Regions from separate parts of the Mesorhizobium sp. WSM4814 genome, predicted to be linked through region 1. Evidence: riboswitches for the same ligand, from Rfam matches in the RefSeq annotation. Region 1 holds a riboswitch; the other holds the start of a gene.

Region 1 (5,636 bases):
ACGTGTGCAGCGTGTTGGGACAACGGCACGCATGAAAGCAAGGATTAAAGCGGGCCCGTTTTCAAACGCGGCGCGCTTTTAGGAGGCACGGGTCACATCGCGGCGCTGCCGGGCGACGCAAGGAAGTCCCCCCAGGGGACCGGGCCCGCGAGCGCAATCCGGAGGAAGAATTTCACCCGTGGCGCGGACACCGTCCGAGCTGCGCCAGGAAAAGCTTGCCAGACCGGCAGGCCGGCCAAGGCAATTGAGAGAGGGTACGTCATGCTGATTTCCCAGATCCTCGACGAGGCGGAAACCATCCGCGTCGTCGCCCGCAACGGCGGCAAGACCAGAATCATCAACGGCGCCCGCAGCGTCTATTCGCTGGCGATGGAGGCCGCGCGCACCGGCACCGGGCTTGTCGCCCTCATCGAGCGCAAGGGTTTTGGTGAAGCGGTCGACCTCGATGCCGCCTACAAGAAGGGGCGGCTATTGTCGCCGATCAACCATCCCGACCCGGCGCATCTCCACCTCACCGGCACCGGGCTGACACATCTCGGCTCCGCCGCGACCCGCGATTCCATGCACAAGAAGCTCAGCAGCGACGGCGAGGAGCAGCTCACCGATTCGATGAAGATGTTCCGCATGGGGCTGGAGGGCGGCAAGCCGGCCAAGGGCCAGACCGGCGTGCAGCCGGAATGGTTCTACAAGGGCAACGGCACCATGGCAGTGGCGCCCGGTGCGGCACTTCTGTCGCCCGCCTTCGCCGAGGATGCCGGCGAGGAGCCGGAAGTCGCCGGCATCTATGTCATCGGCGACGACGGCGTCCCGTTCCGCGTCGGCTTCACGCTGTCAAACGAATTTTCCGATCACGTCACCGAGCGCGTGAACTATCTTTTCCTCGCGCACTCCAAGCTGCGCAACGCTTCGTTCGGGCCGGAAATCCTGATCGGCGAGCTGCCGTCCGACGTCAGAGGTTCCTCGCGCATCCTCCGCGACGGCCAGCTGCTGTGGGAAAAACCGTTCCTGTCGGGCGAGGCCAACATGTCGCACACCATCGCCAATCTCGAACATCACCACTTCAAATATTCGGCCTTCCGCCAGCCGGGCGACGTGCATGTGCACATGTTCGGCACCGCGACACTGTCCTTCGCCGACGGCGTCAGGACCGAGGCCGGCGATGTCTTCGAAATCGAGGCCAAGGATTTCGGCCTGCCGCTGCGCAACCCGCTTGAAATCGAGCAGCCGGTGAAGGTGGCGGTGAAGGCGCTGTGAGGTGGGCTTCTTCCTTCTCCCCTTGTGGGAGAAGGTGGATCGGCGCGCAGCGCCGAGACGAATGAGGGGTGCTGGAAGGAATGAGACGTTGGTGTTCCCTGGAACACCCCTCATCCGACCGAGCTTCGCTCGGCCACCTTCTCCCACAAGGGGAGAAGGAAGAACGCGCAGCTTCAACGCCTCAATAAATATCGAAGTCGAAATATTTGGCCTGGATCTTCTTGTAGGTGCCGTCGGCGACGATCGCGTCGATTGCGGCGTTGAGCTTTTCGCGCAGCGCATTGTCTTCCTGGCGCACGGCGATACCGGCTTCGGTCTCGGTGCCCTTGACGTCGCCGACCATCTTGCAGCAGTCATCGCTCGACTTCTTCATCCAGTCCATCAGCACGAATTTGTCTGAAAGGACAGCATCGAGACGGCCGTTCACCAGGTCGGCGACCGCCTCCTCCTGGGTTGGATAGAGCTTCGCCTCGGCGCCGGCCTTGCCATAGACATCCTGGGCATAGTCGGCCTGGGTGGTCGAAGCCTGGGCGCCGACCGTCTTGCCGGCGAGTGCCGCCGGTTCGGTCGAGGCAATATCGCTGTCCTTCAAGGCCACCAGCGAAAGCGGCGTCGTATAGTATTTGTTGGTGAAGGAGACCTGCTTCTTGCGCTCCTCGGTAATGCTCATGGATGCGATGATGGCGTCGAATTTTTTGGCCTGGAGCGCCGGGATCATGCCGTCCCAGTCCTGCGTGACAAGTTCGCATTCGACCTTCATCTGAGCGCAAAGCGCATTGGTGATGTCGATGTCGAAGCCGACGAGCTTGCCATCCGCGGTGATGGTGTTGAACGGCGGATAGGCGCCTTCAGTGGCGATCTTCAACTTTTCCTGTGCTTGCGCCGACAGCGACCCGACTGACATCGCCAGCATGGCGGCTGTTGCTGCCGATGCGATCCATCTTGAAATCTGCATTTTTTGTTCCCCTTGTTCCAACCGTATTGACGGCTAAGACAGCCAAGCACGACCCGTAAGGTCAGGCAAGCATGGTCTGATCATGGCGGGCGATCAGCGCGCGGCGCGAAAATGCTTGGACAGTTTCAGGCCCTGCGCCTGATAGTTCGAGCCGAGATCTGTGCCGTAGAGCGCCTGCGGCCGCTTCAGCATGTGCTCGTAGACCAGCCGTCCGACGATCTGGCCGTGATCGAGGATGAACGGCACTTCGTGGCTGCGCACTTCGAGCACGGCCCGGCTGCCGGTGCCGCCCGAGGCCGAATGGCCGAAACCCGGATCGAAGAAACCGGCATAGTGGACGCGGAATTCGCCGACCAGCGGATCGAAGGGCGTCATCTCAGCGGCATAGAGCGGCGGCACATGCACCGCTTCCTGGCTGACGAGGATATAAAATTCGTCCGGATCGAGCACCAGTTCGCCGGCGCCGCTCTTGTAGAGCGGGTCCCAGAAATCGACGACATCCTGCGCGGCGCGCTTGTCGACATCGACCAGGCCGGTGTGGTGCTTGCCGCGGTAGCCGACCAGCCCGTCCTTGTCGCCATCGAGGTCGATCGACAGTGCGATGCCGCCGCCGGAAATGTTCGGCGGCTCGGTGGCGACGAGCGTCTCGGCACGGTGCAATTCGTGCAGCTCGCTTTCCGACAAAAGCGCATTGCCGGTGCGGAACCGGATCTGCGACAGCCGCGAGCCGGCGCGGACGACGATCGGAAAGGTGCGCGGGCTGACTTCGAGATAGAGCGGGCCGTTGTAGCCGGCAGCGATCTTGTCGAACTCGTGGCCGCGATCGGTCATCACCCGGGTGAAGATGTCGAGCCGCCCGGTCGAGCTTTTTGGGTTGGCCGAGGCGGAAATGTTTGCCGGAAGCGCCAGGCTCTCGAGCAGCGGCACGATATAGACGCAGCCCGTCTCCAGCACCGCACCATCGGTGAGATTGATTTCGTGCAGCTTCAGGCGGTCGAGTTTTTCAGCAACCCTGTGGTTGGGGCCGGGCAGGAAGGAGGCGCGCACCCGCCAGGCCTTGTCGCCAAGCCTGAGGTCCAGGCTGGCCGGCTGGACCTGGTCGGCGTCGAGCGCGCGCGGCGACTTCAGCGCGCCAGACTGGTACAGCGCGGAAATATCCTGATCCGGAAGAATGCCTGTCTGCCGCAAAGTCTGGCTCCGCTCGAAGGCCGGGCGTGGTCTCGTCTTGTCGCAGGTTCTTGCCGTGGAACCCGCTGGTACAAACCTCTTAATCATGCCGGCAATTGACGCAAGCGCGGTGCAGGTCTAAAGGATCGTTATCCCGTGGTGATTTGGCCGGTCGGCTTGCAGCCACGTTAAACAAGTCGCTAAAGGACCGTCGGGCCGAAAGGCCGTACGACCGGTTGCGACTTTCGCGGCCGGTTTTTTTGTGTTTGGACCATTTTTTGTGTTTGGAACAAGGTGATGACGAGCAAAACGCGCAACTGGAAGCCTCAGACCGCCCTCGTGCATGCAGGAACGCTGCGTTCCGGCTTCGGCGAAACCTCCGAGGCGATGTATCTCACGCAAGGCTATGTCTACGACACGGCGCAGGCGGCGGAAGCCCGCTTCAAGGGCGAGGAACCGGGCTTCATCTATTCGCGCTATGCCAACCCGACGGTCGACATGTTCGAGAAGCGCATGTGTGCGCTGGAAGGTGCCGAAGATGCCCGCGCCACCGCATCCGGCATGGCGGCGGTGACGGCGGCGTTGCTGTGCAGTGCCCGGGCCGGCGACCACATCGTGGCGGCGCGCGCGCTGTTCGGCTCCTGTCGCTGGGTGGTCGAGACGCTGGCGCCGAAATACGGCATCGAGGCGACGCTGGTCGACGGCACCGACATCGCCAATTGGGAAAAGGCGGTCAGGCCCAACACCAAGTTGTTCTTCCTTGAAAGCCCGACCAATCCAACGCTGGAGGTCGTCGACATCGCAGCCGTAGCCTCGCTTGCCGATTCGATCGGCGCGCGGCTGATCGTCGACAACGTCTTTGCCACGCCCTTGCAGCAGAAGCCGTTGCAACTCGGCGCCCATATCGTCGTCTATTCGGCGACCAAGCACATCGACGGTCAGGGACGCTGCCTCGGCGGCATCATCCTGTCGGACAAGAAGTGGATCGACGAGAATTTGCACGACTACTTCCGCCACACCGGTCCCAGCCTCTCGCCCTTCAATGCCTGGACGCTGCTGAAGGGGCTGGAGACGCTGCCGCTGCGCGTTCGCCAGCAGACGGAAAGTGCCGGCCGGATCGCTGACTTCCTCGCCGAGCGATCGGAAATTGTCCGCGTCATCTATCCCGGCCGCGCCGATCACCCGCAGGCGGCGATCGTCAAGAAGCAGATGTCGGGCGGGTCGACGCTGATCTGCCTCGACGTCAAGGGAGGCAAGCAGGCGGCCTTCGCCTTCCAGAACGCGCTCGATGTCGTGCTGATCTCCAACAATCTCGGTGACGCCAAGAGCCTGATCACCCATCCGGCGACGACGACACACAAGAATCTGAGCGACGAGGCGCGGGCCGAACTTGGCATCGGGCCAGGCACGCTCAGGCTGTCCGTCGGACTGGAGGACACTGACGACCTGCTCGAAGACATCGAGCAGGCCTTGAAAGCCGCCAGGTAGGGATACGCGCCGAACTGCTGCGCTGTGATCTGCAAAGCAGGCGCGGTCAGGCGCCCGACGGCGTCTCTTCCAATTCCGCAACGGCGCTGGTTTGGATGGTCATCGTGTTGCCGCGCCAGTCGACGGCACCGCTGAGCCAGCCGCGCACCCAGATGGCGGGAAGCATCACGTCCCGCGCAACCATCGCCGGGATCATGCGCAGCGACAGGTGCCAGCCCTTGGCCGAGGCGAGAGCGCATTCCGGCAGATAGGCGACTATCAGCACGGCGATGGCGGTAGCCGGCAGGCTGAAACCGGCGCCTGCTGCCGCAACCAGCGCAAGCACCAGCGGCGGCGCCGCTCCGATCAGGATCTCGGGCGCGAAAAACAGTGGGAAGGTGACGCGACGCAGGCGTGCCCAGCGGGCCTGGCGCGACCAGATTTCGCCAAATGTGCGCAAGCCGAGCGGCTGTTCGAAGGGCGCGGCAACGAGATTGACGCGCAGTCCGAGCCCGTTGACCAGCTTGGTCGCGGCGGCATCCTCGGCAATCTCGGCGGCAAGCGCACGGATGCCGCCATTGGCGTCGAGCAATGGCTTGTTCCACAGCATGCTCTTGCCCTGGGCGAAACCGAGGCCGAGCGCCTCGCCGGTATATTGCCAGCGCGCCTGCAGCGTGTTGAGGAAAGCGCATTCGACCTCCGCCCAGAACCCGTCCGGCCGCGAGCCGATCGGCGTCGAGCAGACGAGGCCGGTGTCCTGCCGCCATGCCGTCATCAGATGCTGGACATAGTC
Region 2 (5,636 bases), on a different contig from region 1:
GCGCGCACAGAGGTAATCGTCCGCAGCTGCCGCCGAATGTTTTTTGTCTTCGGGAAAGTGGATGAGGACGAAATTGCCGACGCTCGGCGTCACCCGCAGTCCGAGCCTGGTCAACTCCTCGCTCACCCAGGTCAGCCAGGTCTCGTTATGCGCCACGCTTCGCTCGACATGGGCACGGTCGCGGATCGCGGCAATGCCGGCCTCGATCGCCGTCGCGTTGACGTTGAAGGGACCCCGCACCCGGTTGATCGCATCGATGACATGCATCGGCGCGTACATCCAGCCGATCCGCGCGCCGCCGAGGCCGAGCTTGGAGAAGGTGCGGGTCATGACCACGTTTTCCGCGCCAGCCACCAGTTCGACGCCGGCTTCATAGTCGTTGCGGCGGACATATTCGGCATAGGCTGCATCCAGCACCAGAAGCACGTTTCGAGGCAGGCCGGCATGCAGGCGGCGCACCTCCTGGAACGGCAAATAGGTGCCGGTCGGGTTGTTGGGATTGGCAAGGAAGATGATCCGCGTACGCGGCGTTACGGTGGCAAGGATCGCATCGACGTCGGCACGCTCATTGGTTTCCTTGACCGACACCGGGACAGCACCTGCCGACTGGATGTAGATCTTGTAGACCATGAAGCCGTGTTCGGTGATCACAGCTTCATCGCCGGGTGCGAGATAGGTCTGCGCAAGCAGGCCCAGAATCTCGTCGGAACCGTTGGAACAGACGATGTTCGCCGGGTTGAGGCCATGCACCTCGGCGATCGCCTCCCGCAGGCGCCTGGCGGTGCCGTCGGGATATATGTCGAGCTTGGCCGCAACGTCGCGCGCGGCTTCTATCGCCTTCGGCGAGGGGCCGAGCGGGTTCTCGTTCGACGACAATTTATGGACCTTGGCAATGCCGGCCGGCGCCGTGCTTTTGCCCGGCACATAGGCTTCGATCTCCATGATCCCCGGGCGGGGCGTTGGACGTGCCTGATCCGATGCCTGGTTCATATTGCAAAAATCCGTCGAGAACGCTTCCGTTGCTCCAACGCGATGCGAATTTCGGATCCGCCACACTGGAAGCCGCCGCGGAAATACAAGCCGTGGCCTGGAATGTCGAGAGGCGGCAATGATCGGTGCGTGACTGGCCGTTGACGCCGAGGCGCGCCGGTCCTAAAGAAAGGCGAAATCCCGTGGTGATTTGGCCGGTCGGCTTGCAGCCACGTTAAACAACTCGCTAAAGGGCCGTTTGCATCCTGTAACCGGCTTTGCGAAGGCAATGCCGGTTTTTTTGTTGTCCGCAGCCGGCCGGACAGTCGCATCGAGCCGAAAATCGCAATCGACTTTCGGAAAACACGATGGGTTAATGTAAGAGGATGCGATGGTCGCGCTGCGCACGAAAAGAACCAACAACGAGGCCGACGAGCCGTCGAGCCCGGTGTTGCGTTTCGGTGCCGACAAGCCGCTCAAGCTCGATGCCGGCACGCTGCTGTCATCGTTCCAGATCGCCTACAAGACTTACGGCACGCTCAACGACGCCCGCTCCAACGCCATCCTCGTCTGCCATGCACTGACCGGCGACCAGCATGTCGCCAGCACCAATCCAGTGACCGGCAAGCCGGGCTGGTGGGAAGTGCTGATCGGCCCCGGCAAGATCATCGACACCAGCCGCTTCTTCGTCATCTGCTCGAACGTCATCGGCGGCTGCCTCGGCTCGACCGGCCCCGCCTCGACCAATCCCGCCACCGGCAAGCCCTACGGGCTCGACCTGCCGATCATCACCATCCGCGACATGGTGCGGGCGCAGTTGATGCTGGTCGACCATTTCGGCATCGAAAAACTGTTCTCGGTGCTCGGCGGCTCGATGGGCGGCATGCAGGTGCTACAATGGGCGTCGAGCTATCCGGAGCGCGTTTTCTCGGCGCTGCCGATCGCCACCGGCGCGCGCCATTCCTCGCAGAACATCGCCTTCCATGAGGTCGGCCGGCAAGCGGTGATGGCCGATCCCGACTGGCATGGCGGCAAATATTTCGAGCAGGGCAAGCGCCCGGAAAAAGGACTGGCCGTGGCGCGGATGGCCGCTCACATCACCTATCTGTCGGAGGCGGCGCTGCACCGGAAATTTGGCCGCAACCTGCAGGACCGTGAAGCGCTCACCTTCGGTTTCGACGCCGACTTCCAGATCGAGAGCTATCTGCGCCATCAGGGCATGACATTCGTCGACCGCTTCGACGCCAACTCCTATCTCTACATGACCCGGGCGATGGACTATTTCGACCTCGCCGCCGACCATGGCGGCCGGCTCGCCGACGCCTTTGCCGGCACCAAGACCCGTTTTTGCCTGGTCTCTTTCACCAGCGACTGGCTGTTCCCGACTGAGGAGAGCCGCTCGGTCGTTCATGCGCTGAACGCCGCCGGCGCCTCGGTGTCCTTCGTCGAGATCGAGACCGATCGCGGCCACGACGCCTTCCTGCTCGACGAACCGGAGCTATTCGCCGCCATCAACGGCTTCATCGCCTCGGCGGCCCGCGCCAGGGGGCTCAGCGCATGAGTGTCAACCACGCCCAGCGCGTCGACCTCGAAGTCGTCGCCGATCTCATCCCGCCGCAGTCGCGGGTGCTGGACGTCGGCTCCGGTGATGGCCTGCTGCTCGAATTGCTGCAGGCAACGAAGCAGGTCGACGGCCGTGGGATGGAACTGTCGCAGCGCGGCGTCAACGAATGCGTGGCACGCGGCCTGTCCGTCATCCAGGGCGACGCCGACAAGGACCTCAAATTCTATCCCGACAAGGGTTTTGATTTCGTCGTCCTGTCGCAGACCTTGCAGGCGACCCGCAACCCGAAGCTGGTGCTCGACGAGTTGCTCAGGATCGGCAAGCACGCCATCGTCTCCTTCCCCAATTTCGGCCACTGGCGGGTACGCCTTTCGCTGTTCGTCGAAGGGCGGATGCCGGTGACCAAGGACCTGCCCTATTCCTGGTACGACACGCCCAACATCCATTTCTGCACCATCCGCGACTTCGTCAATCTCTGCGAAGAGCTCGGCGCAACGGTGGAAAAGGCAACCGCGCTCGACGCCAATGGCCAGAAAATCGGCCTGTCGATGCCATGGTGGTTCTGGAATTTCTTTGGCCAGCAGGCGGTGTTCCTGCTGAAGCGATAACGGCGACCCGTCGCTTCGGCCAGCCGGCCCGAGTCCGGAGACATCTGGGACTGATCGCCATTCGTCGAGGTCTAACGATCAAGTTCCGGAAAATACGGATCGGAGAAAAACCGCCGACCGCGCTCGCCTTGCAAACAGTCGACCGGTGCTGCCGCGTCGACCGGGACGGACCCGGGATCGGCCCCGGGACCGGCATTAGGATCGGTAACACCGCTGACCTCGAGGACCAGCTTACGGCGTATGGCGGTCACGAATTCCGAAGCGGCATAGACCGGCAGCACGAAGGAGCCTGGCCCGCCTGTGACGCACTCCGCATAGTATTGGTCGAGATGGCTGAAGCTGGGCGACGGGCTGATCAGGATCGGCAGGCCATTGATGACGATGCCCTTTGCTATCGCGGCGTCGCGTGTCGTGGCGACGGGCATCCCGATATTGTTGGGGCCATCGCCTGAGATGTCGATGACGCTGCGCGTCGCGTCGAAGGCGGCTCCATCCAAAAGCTTGGCGCCGAAGGCGAGCGCACTGGAAATCGAGGTGCCGCGAAAACTCCTGAACGGGCGCGCCTCGATCTTGCCGGCGAATACCTCGGCGCTCTCGGCATCGTCGATGACCTGCCAGGCAATGACGGCGTCGTCGCGGACGGTGCCTGCCCATTCGAAATAGGCCAGCGCAATGCGGCCGTTCACGCCCGAACGCACCGCATTGATGAAGTCGGGGTGGCGCAGCGCCTTGACGTAGCCGGCGCGCTGCAGGGCGAATTCCTTTTCGTCCATCGAGTGCGAGATGTCGACCGCCAGCACCAGTTCGACGTCCACGGCAATGGTGTCGGCAGGCGCGGCCAAAGGTGCTGCCTGGGCACGGGCAAGGCAGGCAAGCAGGCTGACGCAGGTACCCCAAAAGCGCGCAGCGGTTTTGGGGTAACGACAAGCATCGAAGCAAAGACTCAAAGCGTGTCGCATGAATCCAACGCCGCAGGCTTCCGAACGATGCCGGCAATCTTTCGCCGCGATCACGGCAAAATAAAGCTTACGGCCGGCTATGCCTGTTGGTGGGCTTTGGCGACGGCCGGGGGTGGCTCGATCGCGCCGGCCCTGACGCGGACTGGCTTGAGAGCCGGTCGCTCGAAATCTTTCACGATCGCCAATGAGCGCGGGAAGAATTCAATATTCTGCTGGCCACGGCCGATATTGAGGATCGCGGCGTCGGCAAGACGCGCCTCCAGCATCGACAGCACCCGTCGCAGCGTCGCGCCGTCGAACGTGTCCAAAGCCTCATCGATGATCACCCATTTCGGCTGCCGCAAGACCAGCCGGGCAAAGGCAAGCAGGCGCTGCTCGTCATCGCTCAATTCGCGCTCCCAGCGCGCCGACCGGTCGAGCGAGGATGACAGCCGCCCGAGACCGACCTCGGCAAGCACCGCCGAGATCTCGGCGTCGCTGACCGCGGCATCGGCGTGGTCGAGCACCTCGCGCAGCGTGCCGGGCGGGAAATAGGGTTTTCGGGGAACGAAGGCCGGCACCTCTCCGGCCGGCATGCCGATCCGCCCGCTTCCCCACGGCCACAGACCGGCAATGGCGCGGAAGAACAGCGTCTTGCCGGCGCGCGGATCTCCGGTGATCATGACGCGCTCGCCGGCGCGGATCTCGACATGGGGCTCGGCGAGCTTGGTGCATCCATCCCGCGACGCAATTTCGAGCTTGTCGAATGTCAGCCTGCCGTCCGGATTTTTGCCGAACTCGATGCGCCTCTCGCTGTGGTGGAGCACATCCGTTTCAGCAAGCGCGATGCGGAAATCGGCGACGCGCATCAGCGTGGCGCGCCAATCGGCGATGCCGCCGATATTGTTGATGAACCAGCGCAACGAGGAATGCACCTGGTTGAAGGCGCCGACAGCCATCATCAGCCCGCCGAAGCTGATGTCACCGGCGAAATAGACCGGCGCGGCGACGAGGATCGGCGCGACGACAGTGATCCAGCCATACGTGTCGGTCACCCAGGAAAGATTGATCTGGGCGCTGTAGATGCGCCGCATCGCGCCCAGCACCGTGCCGAGGTCGAGCTCAAGCCGCCGTCGCGCGTCGGCCTCGCCGTGCGCAAGCGCGATGGCATCGACATTCTCGTTGACGCGGACCACCGAGGAGCGCAGCTCCGCCTCGCGCGTATAGCGGTCGCTGTTGAAGCGGATGAGCGGCCGTCCGACCAGCCAGCTCAGCCAGGAGGCGGTGCCGGCATAGAGGATCGCGGCCCACACCATGTAGCCCGGAATCGCCAGCGAATAGCCGCCGACATGGAAGACGAAGCCGGAAGACAGCGACCAAAGGACGCCGACGAACGAAACAAGCAGAATGAACGACTGCAATAGCCCTATGCCGAGACCTGTCGAAAGATCGGAGAGATGCCCGGCATCCTGCTGCAGGCGCTGGTCGGGGTTGACGCCGATGGCGCCGGCGTTGGCGAGCCGGAAAGCCCGCGCCGGCCGCATCCATTCACCAATC

What was found. A riboswitch is a leader RNA that binds a small molecule or an ion and turns the genes downstream of it on or off. The one in region 1 is predicted to bind S-adenosylmethionine.
Region 2: linked by a shared signal. The riboswitch ahead of metX (homoserine O-acetyltransferase MetX) and the one ahead of AC0L2V_RS12440 (O-succinylhomoserine sulfhydrylase) in region 1 are both predicted to bind S-adenosylmethionine.

The regions. Positions count from the first base shown of each region.
Region 1 is NZ_JBVVQT010000006.1:93,373-99,008, forward strand. It holds gene araD1 (AraD1 family protein) at 262-1,254, shown strand; gene AC0L2V_RS12430 (ABC transporter substrate-binding protein) at 1,436-2,167, opposite strand; gene AC0L2V_RS12435 (2'-deoxycytidine 5'-triphosphate deaminase) at 2,303-3,397, opposite strand; SAM riboswitch at 3,523-3,600, shown strand; gene AC0L2V_RS12440 (O-succinylhomoserine sulfhydrylase) at 3,674-4,864, shown strand; gene AC0L2V_RS12445 (ceramide glucosyltransferase) at 4,911-5,636, opposite strand, start outside.
Region 2 is NZ_JBVVQT010000014.1:62,554-68,189, forward strand. It holds gene hisC (histidinol-phosphate transaminase) at 1-990, opposite strand, end outside; SAM riboswitch at 1,163-1,240, shown strand; gene metX (homoserine O-acetyltransferase MetX) at 1,361-2,530, shown strand; gene metW (methionine biosynthesis protein MetW) at 2,527-3,141, shown strand; gene AC0L2V_RS20565 (DUF1194 domain-containing protein) at 3,213-3,983, opposite strand; gene AC0L2V_RS20570 (ABC transporter ATP-binding protein/permease) at 4,178-5,636, opposite strand, start outside.